Regions from separate parts of the Leucobacter sp. GX0328 genome, predicted to be linked through region 2. Evidence: predicted binding sites of a transcription regulator. Region 2 holds the regulator's gene; the other holds the start of a gene.
What was found. The regulator HspR, encoded in region 2, represses chaperone genes until heat shock. The targets are predictions, from matches to a motif close to AAGTTGAGTCNNNNNGACTCAACTT.
Positions count from the first base shown of each region.

Region 1: a site for HspR is predicted at 3,726-3,750, ahead of ACUYTF_RS00390 (Hsp20/alpha crystallin family protein). Genes of this name have one in related genera too.

Region 1 covers NZ_JBSGPC010000001.1:87,697-94,460, reverse strand. Annotated here, with positions in the region: gene ACUYTF_RS00410 (carboxymuconolactone decarboxylase family protein) at 1-108, opposite strand, end outside; gene ACUYTF_RS00405 (hypothetical protein) at 171-377, opposite strand; gene ACUYTF_RS00400 (NAD(P)-binding domain-containing protein) at 376-1,530, shown strand; gene ACUYTF_RS00395 (lipase maturation factor family protein) at 1,557-3,086, shown strand; gene ACUYTF_RS00390 (Hsp20/alpha crystallin family protein) at 3,243-3,686, opposite strand; gene ACUYTF_RS00385 (FUSC family protein) at 3,985-5,085, shown strand; gene ACUYTF_RS00380 (SIMPL domain-containing protein) at 5,149-5,775, shown strand; gene ACUYTF_RS00375 (YaeQ family protein) at 5,779-6,318, opposite strand; gene ACUYTF_RS00370 (ribbon-helix-helix protein, CopG family) at 6,508-6,764, shown strand, end outside.
Region 2 covers NZ_JBSGPC010000001.1:942,643-949,406, forward strand. Annotated here, with positions in the region: gene ACUYTF_RS04270 (LysR substrate-binding domain-containing protein) at 1-514, shown strand, start outside; gene ACUYTF_RS04275 (MFS transporter) at 594-1,892, opposite strand; gene ACUYTF_RS04280 (class I SAM-dependent methyltransferase) at 2,181-3,317, opposite strand; gene ACUYTF_RS04285 (heat shock protein transcriptional repressor HspR) at 3,305-3,727, opposite strand; gene ACUYTF_RS04290 (DnaJ C-terminal domain-containing protein) at 3,766-4,740, opposite strand; gene ACUYTF_RS04295 (nucleotide exchange factor GrpE) at 4,733-5,362, opposite strand; gene dnaK (molecular chaperone DnaK) at 5,365-6,764, opposite strand, start outside.

The DNA of each region.
Region 1 (6,764 bases), 850 kb from region 2:
CTCCTCGGGCGTGAGGCCGTGCTTCAGCGCCTCCGCCCGGATGGTGTTCGAGAAGACGCCGGCCGCCTTCCACGCCTCGGGGATGACCTTGTCGAGATACGGGCGCATGGGGCTCCTCACCGGGTCTGCGATTCACTGCCTGTGGTTCTTCGGGTCGCGATGCGCCCTCCTCAGGGCAACTCTACGTTGCGGTCGGGTATTCCGTCTCGGTAGACCGCCCGGTGCCCCGGAATACGCCGCACGGCGCCGATGTTCCACCGGATGCCGCCGCGGCCGAACGCCTGCAGCAGCGGGTGCGCGAGCACGTGCATCCCGACGAACCCGGCACGCTCCACGAACCCGGCATGCTCCACGAACCCGACGAGAGGTCGACCCATGCGCAGTCCCGATGGCACGCCCCGTGAGGCAGCGCGCGAGGCGGCCGTCGTCGTGATCGGGGCCGGTCAGGCCGGGCTCTCCGCCGGGTACCACCTGCAGCGCCGCGGCTACACGAGTGCGCTCGAAGCGGGAGCCGATCCGCGCCGCTCCTTCGTGATCTTCGACGCAGAGAGCGCGCCCGGCGGCGCCTGGCAGCACCGGTGGCAGTCGCTCACCATGGCGACCGTCAACCACATCTTCGACCTGCCCGGCTTCAGGCAGACCGAAGTCGACCCGGCGACGCCGAGCCGCGAGGCGGTGCCCGCGTACTTCGCCGCCTTCGAGCGCGAGATGCGGCTGCCGATCGTGCGGCCCGTCGATGTGCTCGCAGTGCGCGATGACCCGGCAGGGGAGCGGGGCGGCAATGCTCCGGGATCCCTGTCGATCGAGACCAGCATCGGCCCGTGGCGCGCGAGCGCGATCATCAACGCGACCGGCACCTGGACGAACCCGCTCATGCCCGAGTATCCCGGCGCCGAGACCTTTCTCGGCCGGCAACTGCACACGCAGCAGTACGTGTCGCTCGACGAATTCGCGGGGCAGCGGGTGGCCGTCGTGGGCGGCGGCATCTCGGCGCTGCAACTGCTCGAGGAGATCTCGCGGGTCGCGACGGTCGCCTGGTACACCCGGCGCGAGCCCGTGTTCCGCGACGGCGACTTCAGCCCCGAGGTCGAGGGGCGCGAGACCATCGAGAAGGTGACTGCCGATGCCGAGGCCGGCAACCCGCCGCGCAGCGTCGTGTCGTACACCGAGCTCGCGTGGACGCCGTACGCGCGAGCGGCGAGGGATCGCGGTGCGCTCGTGCGCCGCCCCATGTTCACCGCCATCGAGCCGCACGGCGTGCGCGAGGCCGACGGCTCGTTCACCTCGGTCGACGCGATCCTGTGGGCGACCGGGTTCAGGCCCGCGCTGTCGCACCTCGACCCGCTTTCGCTGCAGAACTCGCGCGGCGGCATCGAAGTGCGGGGCACGCAGGTCGCGGCCGATCGGCGCGTGCACCTCATCGGCTACGGGCCGTCGCAGTCGACCGTCGGCGCGAACCGCGCCGGGCGCGATGCCGTTGCCGCGCTCGAGAGATGGCTCGCGGTGCCTCGCGTCAAGGCGGTGGCGTGACGGGAGCGAGCGCGTAGCCTGGGCGCATGGACGGATTCGCGGCGGTCGACTTCTTCCTCGCGCGGGAGGTGCTGCAGCGCGGCGTGGCAGCGCTGTACGTCATCGCGTTCGTGTCGATGCTCAACCAGTTCCGCCCGCTCACGGGCGAGCACGGGCTGCTGCCCGCCCCGGGCCTGCTCGAGTGGGCGCGCTCATCGCCGTCGCGCGCGAAGCTGCTGAAACCGACGCTCTTCCTGCGCGTCCGCTACACCGACCAGCGCCTCGTCGCGCTGTGCTGGGCGGGCATCGGGGTCGGCGCCCTGCTCGTCCTGGGCGTTCCGCAGCTCGGGCCGCCGTGGCTGCCGATGGTCGCGTTTCTCGCGCTATGGCTCGGGTACATGTCGATTACGAGCCTCGGGCAGACGTTCACCGGCTTCGGCTGGGAGATGCTGCTGCTCGAAGCGGGGTTCCTGGCTGCTTTCCTGGGATCGGGGAGCCAGCCGCCGCCGACCGTTGTGATCGTACTGTTCTGGTGGCTCGTCTTCCGGCTGGAGTTCGGGGCGGGCATGATCAAGATCCGGGGCGGGCGCGAATGGCGCGACCTCACCGCGCTGACGTACCACCACGAGACGCAGCCGATGCCCGGCCCGCTGAGCCGCCAGGCGCACCTGCTGCCGCGGTGGTTCCATCAGGGCGAGGTGCTCGGCAATCATTTCGCGCAGCTCGTCGTGCCGTTCTTCCTGTTCGCCGCGCTGCTCGGGTTCGTCGTGCCCGGCCCGGTGCCGGCGATCATCGGCACGGCCGCGGCGGGCATTGTCATCGCGACCCAGGCGTGGCTGGTGCTGACGGGCAACTTCGCCTGGCTGAACTGGGCGACCATCGTGCTCGCGTTCTCGGCCGTGTCGGCGCCTGTTGCTCAGTCGGTGTGGGGCGCTGTATCTGGGCCGGCTTCCGGGTCGACTTCGCCCGCCGGAGACGCAGTGTCGGTTGCAGGGATCGACGGGTTGCCTTGGGGCTGGTTCGTCATGACGACTGCAGTGGGAACGCTGTACCTCGTCATCAGCGTGCCGGCGCTGCGCAATCTGTTCGCGAAGCGGCAGCTCATGAACGCGAGCTTCAACCGCTGGCAGCTCGCGAACGCCTACGGGGCGTTCGGCACCGTCACGAAGGAGCGGATCGAGATCATCATCGAGGGGAGCGCAGCCGAGCAGCCCGGTGCCGACGACTGGCGGGAGTACGAGTTCAAGGGCAAGCCCGGCGACGTACGGCGGATGCCGCGCCAGTTCGCGCCGTACCACCTGCGGCTCGACTGGCTCATGTGGTTCCTACCGCTTGGGCACGCCCTGCCCGAGTGGTTCGGCGTGCTGCTCATGCGACTGCTCGCAGCCGACAGTGCGACGCTGCGCATGCTGCGGTACGACCCGTTTGACGGAGAAACGCCGCAGTACGTGCGCGTGCTCTCGTACCGGTACCGCTTCGCCACTCGCGCCGAGCATCGCGCAGACGGGGCCGTCTGGGTGCGCGACCGAAGGCGTGTGTTCGTCGAGCCGATGCGCCTGCCGACCGCCGATTACTGAGCCGCCGCCCGGTGATCGGCGTGGTCCTTTCATCCTGAGGCTGTGCCCATCCTCTGGTCATCCTGCGGCCGCGCAGCGGATCGCAGGATCCACCCGCCCGAACGGCAGAAGGTCCCAGCGGGATTGCTCCCGCCGGGACCTTCGAACATCAGACCCTTAGGCCTCGGAAACCACGACCTCTGAGGTGTCAACGCCCGCCGGGGCGCCGGTCGAGACCTGCACCTTGCGCGGCTTCGCCCGCTCGCTCACCGGGATGGTGACGCTGAGCACACCGTTGTCGTAGTTCGCGGTGATGCGCTCGGTGTCGATGCCCTGGCCCAGGTTGAGCTGGCGCAGGAAGCTGCCCGGGGTGCGTTCGCGGGTGATCCACTTCACGTTCTCGGCCTTCGGCAGCGTGCGCTCGGCGCGGATGGTGAGCAGCTGCCCGTCGACGTCGATGTCCACCGAGCCGGGGTCCATTCCCGGCATGTCGGCCGTCAGCAGATAGTTGTCGCCGTCGCGGTAGAGGTCCATGGGCATGCGGCGCGGGCCTCGGGTCGATCCCTCGAGCAGCGCGTCGGCGAAGCGTTCCATGTCGCGGATCGGGTTGTACGTAGCCATTTTGCATCACCTTTCGACTGTGTTTCGGATTGATCTGAAAACTTGAGCCTAGGTGGCTCAACTTGAGATTAGATTAGCACTCGCGCATGGGGAGTGCTAATGCGTTCGCCGAGGGCAAACGGTGATACCGATCGGCTCCCGTCGCCGTCGTGATCTCGGTGACGGGCATTGTGGCGTGCGCGGTACGAACCGGCAAGGCCCTGTGGCAGGGCGAGGCATCGGCGTAGTTTCTGCGTACGAGCGGGATAGGTGGCAACGGGAGGGGCGCAGCAATGGAGACGGCCGGGGTTCGGGGTGCATGAGGCTATCGCTGCGGCGGCTCGCGCATCGTGCGCGCCCGGTGCACGAGCGCGCGAAGCAGGAAGTGCGACGCTTGGCGCGGCGTTCGCGCTGGGTGCTCGCGCTGAAGACCGCGCTCGCCGCCGCGCTCGCGTGGGTGCTGGCTCCGTTCGTGCCGTTCGCCGAATCCGAGTATTCGTACTATGCGCCGCTCGGTGCGCTCGTCAGCGTCTACGCGACGGTGCTCGATTCGGTGCGTGCGGGCGTGCAGGTGCTGATCGGGCTCGCGCTCGGTATCGCGCTCGGCCTCGGGGCGCTCGGGCTCGTTCATGCGGGGGCGCCCTCGTATGCGGCGATCGCCGTCGTTGTGGGCATCGGGGTCGCGCTCGGCGGGCTGAAGGTGCTCGGCGCCGGAGGCGACTGGGTGCCCATCGCGGGGGTGCTCGTGCTGCTGCTGAGCGGGCGCGAGGGCGAAGACTTCTCTGTCTCGTATCTCGTGACCATGGCGTTCGGCGCAGCCCTCGGGCTGGTCGTGCAGTGGGTGGCGGTGCCGCCGCTCTACTTCGCCGAGGCCGATGCCCGTCTGTCGGATCTGAGACGCGCGATCACCGAGGCGCTGCGCGAGACGGAACTGTTCGTGCGCGGAGAGGGAGACGAAGGCAGATTTCGATCCTCCGTCGCGCACCTGCATGTCGCGCGCGATGCGGTGGCTGCCGATCTCGACGAAGCCCGCCGGAGCGGACGGGTCAATCCCCGGGCCCATCGGCATCACGCCCAGCGCGAGTCGCTCGACGAGCGGTTCGCGTCGCTCGATCGATGCGAGTTCTATGTGCGCGCACTCTCCGATTTCGTCGGGAGGAGTGCGGAGGGGGACCGTTCGAGGGAGGGCCTCGGCGATGCCCTCGAAGCATGCCGTGCCGTGGTCGACGCGAAGCCCGGGAGCGATGAACAGCGAGCGGCGCGGGAAGCCGCGCAGCATGCGGTGCACCGTTATGTCCACCTCGCTGCTGAAGCGGTAACCCAGGCGCCGGCTGCCTCGGGCGCGGTTCCGTCGGTGGCGGTCGCCATCGGAGTATGCCTCCGTCGTGTCCTCGAAACTCAGGACGAGGACGACGCGTGAGGCATGGTTGGTGCGACGCGAACACCGTGTCCGGTCATCGCGGTCCACTGCTACCGTGTTTTCATGACGACGATCCATGCCACGGGCACCGGTGAAACCCACTTGCTCGCCGAACGCGCCACGATCACCGTGAACATCTCGGTAGCTTCGCGCGACCGGCGCAAGAGCATCGAGATCGCGACGCGCAACCACAATTGGGCGGTGCAGCGGGCGCAGGAGCTGCGGGCGAACGGCGATGCCACCTGGCACGCGGCCGATCCCATCAGCGCCTGGAGTTACAAGACCTATGCGGAGGGGAAGAACAACCAGACAGTGATCGAGCACCGCACTGCGAGCCGCGTGCGCGTGAAGCTATCGAACCTGTCGCTCGTCGGCGCGCTCGTCACCGAGTTCGCCGAAGCCGGGCTGACGGCGAGCGTCGACTGGGCCCTGACTGAGGCGACCCGACGGGAGAGCGAGCGCCTCATGCGCAAGGCCGCCGTCGCCGCGGCTCGTGCCATCGCCGACGACTACGCCGACGCGCTCGAACAGCGAATCGAGAGCGTCACGAGCATCTCAGACGCACCGGCCGGCGGGAACGGGGCCGGGCCGATGCCTGCACGAGCGGGCGGTTCTGCAGGCGCAGCAGAGGTCACCATTCCCGAGATCACAGTCTCCGCGACAGTGAGCGGCGTCTTCGAAGCCGCGTGATTCTTACGGCAGCTGGTGCGTGCCGACCGCGGAGCTCAGCGAGACCCCGTTGAGTTCGAGGAAGAGCGTGCCCTCCGTCACCGAGAGCGACATCTCGTTGCGGCGTTCGAGCGCGCGGGTCGCGTCCTCGATGAAGCGCGGGTCGAAGCTGTGCAGCACGATATCTTCGGAGCGGTGGATCGTCTTGCCGCTCCATGACGCGAGCACCTTCTCGGGGTCGCGATGCGTGTACGCGGTGGCGTAGCCGGCGAGCTTGCTGCCGTGATGCATGCGCGCCGCGTCGGGTGCTCCGACTTCGATCCAGCCGGTGATCGCCCCGGTGAGATCGCGCACCAGCACCGCGGGCTCATCCGTTGTGGAAACCCCGGCGCTGAACTCGATGCCCTCCTGGTATTCGAGGCAGTAGGCGAGCAGACGCGTCATCATGAAGGCGTCGGTCTCCGACGGATGGCGCGCGACCCGCAGCGAGAAGTTCTCGTAGACGCCCCGGTCGACATCGGCCAGTTGCACTGCGAACACGTGAATCGTCGAACCGATAGCCATGGTCTCGATCGTAGTGCTCAGGGGAGTGGCTACACTGCCAAGCATGAGTGGGGCATCGGCAGGGATTCAGACGTTGCTCGTTTCGAGGCGGCGGACTCGCTACTGTCTGATTGATTGATGCGAGCCCGAGGATCTGCCCCCGTGGAGAATTCCCTTGTTTGGCCGTGATTTTCGTTATACATTAATGGCATGGGCAAGCGTGAGACGATCAACGGGGTTCCCGTCACCGAGGAGCAGATCGGTGCCTGGGCGGCAGAAGCCGAAGTCGGTTATGACGTTGCGATGTTGAAGAAGCGTGGCCGCGGGCGCCCGGGGCGTGGCGCTGAACCGTCTCAGGTGATCGCACTTCGGCTCACAGTTGAAGAGATCGCCGTGATCGACGAGCGTGCTGAACGCGAGGGCAAGTCACGGTCGGAGGTCATCCGTGAAGCACTCCACCTTTCGGC
Region 2 (6,764 bases):
GGTGCGACAGCACCGCTCGGGCGTCGATATCGAGGTCGTCGTCGGCAAACCGCATGTCCATAATGCGATCGCGGCGCACATCGCCTCCTACCGGCTCGCGCTGTACGCCACTCCCGCGTACCTCGAGTCCCACGGCGCACCCCGGTCGATCGCCGATCTCGCGCAGCACCGGCTCATCTTCTACGTCGACTCGGCCCTGCAGGTCGACGATCTCGATGCGGCCCGCAAGGGCCTGCCGAAGTCGCTGCCGACCATCAGCTCGACGAGCGTGTTCGCCCACGTCGCGGCGACGGCGGCGTCCGCGGGCATCGGCATCCTGCCGCACTTCCTCGCCCACGAGCACCCGTCGCTCGTCCCGGTGCTGCCCGACGACTACGAGCACCGGGCCGACTATTGGGCCGTCGCACGCGAAGACAATCTGCGCAAACCTGCCGTCGCGCTCTGTCTGCGCGCCCTGATCGACCAGACGCAGTCCTACGTCGACGACAGGGCATCGGCGCCCGCGCTGCCGTAACAGCGTATCGGGGCGGGAGTCCGCCCCGCCCCGATACGCACCGCCGTTCGGTTCCGTCGTCTTCGGGCGGCCGACCGCCCTACTCGCCGTACTCGCCGTACTCGCCGTACTTCGCGAGATCCTCCCGGTCGAGCTCCTTCAGGTCGATGCCCCGGGTCTCGCGCATGACGATCACCGCGACGAGGGAGATCGCGCAGGCGAATGCGAGGTAGATCGCCACGGGTACTCCTGAACCGAATTCGCGCAGCAGGGCCGCCGCGATGATCGGCGCCACCGAGCCGGCGACGATCGACGTGACCTGGTATCCGAGCGAGACGCCCGAGTAGCGCATGCGAGTCGGGAACATCTCGGCCATGATCGACGGCTGCCCGGCGTACATCGTGCCGTGCAGCAGTAGGCCGAGCGTGATAGCGATGACGATCAGCACCGGATTCTCGGTATTGAAGAGCGGGAATGCGATGAAGCCCCAGGCGGCGGAGAGCACGACGCCCGCGCCGTAGACCGGCCGACGGCCGAGACGGTCTCCGAGCCGACCGATGACGGGGATCGCGAAGAACTGGATCGCATGCGCCAGCAGCAGGAAGCTCAGGATCGAGGTCGTATCCATCCCGCGGTGGATGGACAGGTAGGTGATCGAGAAGGTCACGACCAGGTAGTACATGATGTTCTCCGCGAACCGCAGACCCATCGCGGTGAACACCTGGCGGGGGTACTGGCGGAAGACGTCGACGAGCCCGTTCGTGCGCTTCTGACGCACCACCTCGATCTGCTTCGTCTCGGTGAAGATCGGGGCGTCGTTGACCTTCGTGCGCACGTAGTATCCGACTGCGACGATGATCACCGACAGCCAGAATCCGATACGCCAGCCCCACGAGAGGAACTGCGCATCGGAGAGCGACCACGACAGCACCCACAGCACGATCGTCGCGAGGAGGTTGCCGAGCGGGAGCGCGGCCTGCGGCCAGCTCGCCCAGAATCCGCGGCTGTCGTTCGGCGAGTGCTCCGCCACGAGCAGCACCGCCCCGCCCCACTCGCCGCCGACGGCGAAGCCCTGGATGAACCGCAGCGCGACGAGCAGCGCCGGCGCCCAGTACTGGATGGTGTCGAAGGTCGGCAGGCACCCCATGAGGAAGGTGGTCGCACCGACCATGACGATGGCGACCTGCAGCAGGTGCTTGCGCCCGTAGCGGTCGCCGAAGTACCCGAATACCACGCCTCCCAGCGGGCGGGCGATGAACCCGACGGCATAGGTGACGAACGCGGCGATCACTCCATCGAGCGGATCGCCGGTCTGCGGGAAGAAGATCTTGTTGAACACGAGCGTCGCCGCTGTCGTGTACAGGAAGAACTCGTACCACTCGACCACGGTGCCCGCCATCGATGCGATGACGACGCGGCGCAGCGTGCGCTTGAGCGCGCTGCCCGTCTCGACCTGCTGTTCCCTTACGGCCACTGCTACCTCCTTGTAGCTGAAACGTAGATCTTCGACCGACCGAAGCTCACCCCAGCTTCTTGCCTGGGCGCGGGGCTGGCAAGACGATTTACCGCACGTCGTATGTGCATGCACGCACAGTCGCGCGATCTTGCCCTCGGCCGCTTGTGCACTGATCGATCATCATCGAGGGGCGTTCCCGAGAGCGCCGCTGTACAGCGAGCGCCCCAGGGATCACCGGCGCCGCGCCGCCAGCACCGTGTAGGTGCGATCGCGCGCGATCTGCTCGACCGGGCCGACCGTGCGTTCGACGAGGGGACGGTAGCGCAGGTGCGAGTTGAAGACGATGCGCAGTTCGCCGCCCGGCGCGAGCGCGCGGCCGCAGGCCCGGATGAGCCGATGACCCACGCCCGCGTGCACTGCGGCGCCCGTGTGGAACGGCGGGTTCAGCAGGATCAGCTCGGCCCAGCCGTCGGGCACGGCCTCCAGCGCATCGGCCCGGTGGATGTCGATGCGCTCCGCAACGCCAGCCGCTTCGGCGGTGAGCCGGGTCGCGGCGACCGCGGCGACCGACTGATCGGTTGCGAGAACCTGCGCATGCGGCAGCCGCAGCGCCGCCGATACGGCGAGCGAACCGTTGCCGCAGCCGAGATCGACGACCCGGCGCGCGGCGGGCGCCCCGTCGAGACCCGCGAGCAGCAGTCGGCTGCCGTGATCGAGGGTCGCGCCACCGAAGGTCGCGCCGAACGCGGCGACGCGGAAGGGGAGGTCGGGGTCGGTACCCCATCGGGGGAATGGTGCGGGGCCGGAGTCCGAGGCCGGAGCCGAGGCGGTGAGCACGCGGGCCTTGCGCCGCCCGAGCCCGGCGGCCACCTCGTCGAAGTACCGCCCGAGCACCTCGTTCTGGGTGCGCGTCATGTGCTTCACCCGCCCGCCCGCGATGACGCGCACCTCGGGCGTCGCCCACCGGGCGATCGACCACGCGATCTCGTCGAGCGCGTCGAGGCTGCGCGGCAGCTGCAGCAGCACGACGCGGGCGCCCGACAGCAGCGAGGCGTCGAGTCCGTGGGCCGCGATGTCGTCTGAGAGACCGAGGCGCGCCGCATTCGCCGCGACCGCGCGCTCGCCGAGCAGCGGGTCCTGATGGCTGCGCACCCGGCGCGCGCCGAGCACGGCGATAGCGCCGAGCGTCAGCGCCCCGTGTCGGTCGCCGATCACGACGACCTCGCCGGGCCCGGCCGCCCGCACGTCTGCGGCCGCGGTGTCGAGGATCAGTTCGTCGGCCGCGTCGTGGGCCTGCAGCTCCGGCGCATCGACGTCGGGCTTCCGCGAGAGCTGCGCCAGCAGGTGCTCGAGGTTCACGGCCTCCACACCACGACCTCGGCGTTGCGGCGCACACGGGTGCCGCGTCGAAGCGTGACGACCTCGCCGCCCGCAGCGCCGGCCGCGAACACCCGGCGATCGGGCCGCTGCATGCGCTCCTCCGAGAGGGCGCGTTCGAGATCCCTGACCTGCCCCTCGAGCATGCGCACGCGGTCTTCGAGCTGGATGACCCGGCGGATGCCCTCGAGGCTCAGCCCTTCGGCCGAGAGCCGGGCGACCTCGCGCAGACGCGCGACGTCGTGCAGCGAGTATCGGCGGGTGTTGCCCCGCGTACGCTGCGGCGTGACGAGCCCGATACGGTCGTACTGCCGCAGCGTCTGCGGGTGCATCTCGGCGAGCCCCGCCGCCGCCGCGATGGCGAACACCGGAGTGTAGCGATCGAGCTGGGGGTCGGCCATGGGGCTCACCTGTCTTTCATTCGGGGCGTGCCGGGCGCTCAGGCGCCTCGCACACGTGCATACAGATCCTCGCGCGGATTCTCGTTCGGTTCAACGTCGCGGAAGGCCTCGAGGGCCTCGCGCGCCGCGTCGGAGAGGTGCGAGGGGACCACGATCTGGACCTCGGCGAGCAGATCGCCGGTGCCCTTCGCGCTCTTCACGCCGCGCCCCTTGACGCGCAGTACGCGGCCGCTCGGAGTGCCCGGCTGCACGCGCAGCTTCACAGTGCCCTCGCCGAGCGTCGGCACTTCGACGGTCGCGCCGAGTGCGGCCTCCGAGAAGGTCACCGGCAGCTTGAGGCGCAGGTTCTGGCCGTCGCGCTCGAATACGGGGTGCTTGCGCACGTGCACCGTGACGATGATGTCGCCGGCCGAGCCGCCGTTCGGGCTCGGTTCGCCCTTGCCGCGCACCTTGATCTTCTGACCATCGGCGACCCCGGCAGGGATCTTCACCTTGACCGGGCCGCCGGGCGCCTGGAGCGTCACCGTCTGGCCGCCCACCGCCGTCTCGAAGTCGAGCGTGGTCGAGGCCTGGATGTCGCGCCCGGGCTGAGGGCCTCGAGGCGCCCCGCCGCCGAACATGTTGAAGATGTCGTCGTAGCCCTGACCGCCGGTGCGGAACCCGCCCGGCTGCCCGCCGAACTGGGCGCCGCCGCGATGGCCGCCCCCGAACATGCCGCCGAAGATGTCCTCGAAGCCCTGGCTCCCGCCGCCGCCCGCCGTGAAGCGGGCGCCGCCGGCGCCCATGGCTCGGATCTGGTCGTACTCCGCCCGCTCCTCCGTGTCGGAGAGCACGGCGTACGCCTCGCTGATCTCTTTGAATTTGGTCTCGGCCGTGGCATCGCCCGGGTTGGAATCGGGGTGGTACTTGCGCGCGAGTTTGCGGTAGGCCTTCTTGATCTCAGCCTCGCTTGCCGCCTTCGAGACGCCGAGGGTGCGGTAGAAGTCTTTCTCGAGCCAATCCTGACTAGCCATCTGCCCCCACCGCCACCGCTACCTTGGCGGGGCGCAGCTCGACTTCGCCGATGCGGTACCCCCGCTCGATCACGTCGAGCACGACATGCTCCTCGGTGCCGGGGACCGGCACCTGGGCGATCGCCTCGTGCACCTGCGGGTCGAAGGGCTCGCCCTTCTCGCCGAAGCCCTCGAGACCGAGGCGCTCCACGACGCCGCGCAGCTTCTGCGCGATCGTTGCGAACGCCGACCCCTCGACCAGGTCGCCGTGCTGGTCGGCGCGGTCGAGGTCGTCGAGCACCGTGAGCAGCGGCGACACGGCCGCGGCGACCGCGCGCTGCTTCTCGAGCACGGCGTTCGCCTCGGTGCGCTTGCGGTAGTTCGCGTACTCGGCGGTCAGACGGCGCAGATCTTCGAGGTACGACTTCTCCTCGTCCGAGAGATTCTCGTCGGCCTCCGCCGCATCGGCCTCGGCCGCGTCCGCGTTCTGCTCCGCGCCCAGGATGTCTTCGACGGTCAGGCCGTCTTCGGCGTTCTCGGCCCCCTGCTGCGGCACAGGGCCGGAAGAGTTCTCCTCTTCCGACCCTGCAGCAGGAACGTCACGGGGCTCTTCGCCGGGAATGTGCTGTTCCTGTTCAGCCATGGTTACTTCGACTCCTCGTCCTCGACGACCTCTGCGTCGACCACGTCGTCATCGTTCGACTCCTCGGCGGTGGCGCCGGCCTCGGGGGCCTCGGCCTGCGCCTGGGCGTAGATGGCCTCGCCGAGCTTCGTCTGGCTCTGGCCGAGCTTCTCGGACGCGGCCTTCACCGCATCCTCGTCGTCGCCCGCGAGCGCCTGCTTCAGCTCGTCGAGATCGCCCTGCACCTCGGTCTTGACGTCCTCGGGCAGCTTGTCCTCGTTCTCGCTGATGAGCTTCTCGGTCGAGTAGGCCAGCTGCTCGGCCTGGTTGCGCTGCTCGGCGGTCTCGCGGCGCTTCTTGTCCTCGGCGGCGTGCTCCTCGGCTTCGCGCACCATGCGCTCGATGTCCTCCTTCGAGAGGGTCGAGCCGCCCGAGATCGTGATGGTCTGCTCCTGGCCGGTGCCCTTGTCCTTCGCCGAGACCTGCACGATGCCGTTGGCGTCGATGTCGAAGGTCACCTCGACCTGCGGGATGCCGCGGGGAGCCGGCGCGATGCCGGTGAGCTCGAAGGTGCCGAGATTCTTGTTGTCGCGGGTGAACTCGCGCTCGCCCTGGAAGACCTGGATGGCGACCGAGGGCTGGTTGTCCTCGGCGGTGGTGAAGGTCTCGCTGCGCTTCGTCGGAATGGCGGTGTTGCGCTCGATGAGCTTCGTCATGATGCCGCCCTTGGTCTCGATGCCGAGCGACAGGGGGGTCACGTCGATGAGCAGAACGTCCTTGCGCTCGCCCTTCAGCACGCCGGCCTGGAGGGCTGCGCCGACGGCGACGACCTCATCCGGGTTCACGCCCTTGTTGGGCTCGCGGCCGCCGGTGAGCTGCTTCACGAGCTCGGTGACCGCGGGCATGCGGGTCGAGCCGCCGACGAGCACGACGTGCGCGATGTCGCCGACCTTGACGCCCGCCTCGGCGATGACGTCGTTGAACGGCTTGCGGGTGCGCTCGAGCAGATCCTTGGTGAGCTCCTCGAACTTGGCGCGCGAGAGGGTCTCGTCGAGGTTGGCCGGGCCGTTCTCGGTGAGCGAGAGGTAGGGCAGCTGGATCTGGGTGCTCATCGAGTTCGAGAGCTCCTTCTTCGCCTGCTCAGCGGCCTCCTTGAGGCGCTGGAGGGCGATCTTGTCCTTCGAGACGTCGACGCCGGTCGAGTTCTTGAACTGCGTGATGAGCCACTCGACGACGCGCTGGTCCCAGTCGTCGCCGCCCAGGCGGTTGTCGCCCGAGGTGGCGCGCACCTGGATGGTCGAGAAGTCGTCGTCCTTGCCCACCTCGAGGAGGGAGACGTCGAAGGTGCCGCCGCCGAGGTCGAAGACGAGGATGAGCTCGTCCTCCTTGCCCTTGTCGAGGCCATACGCGAGCGCGGCGGCGG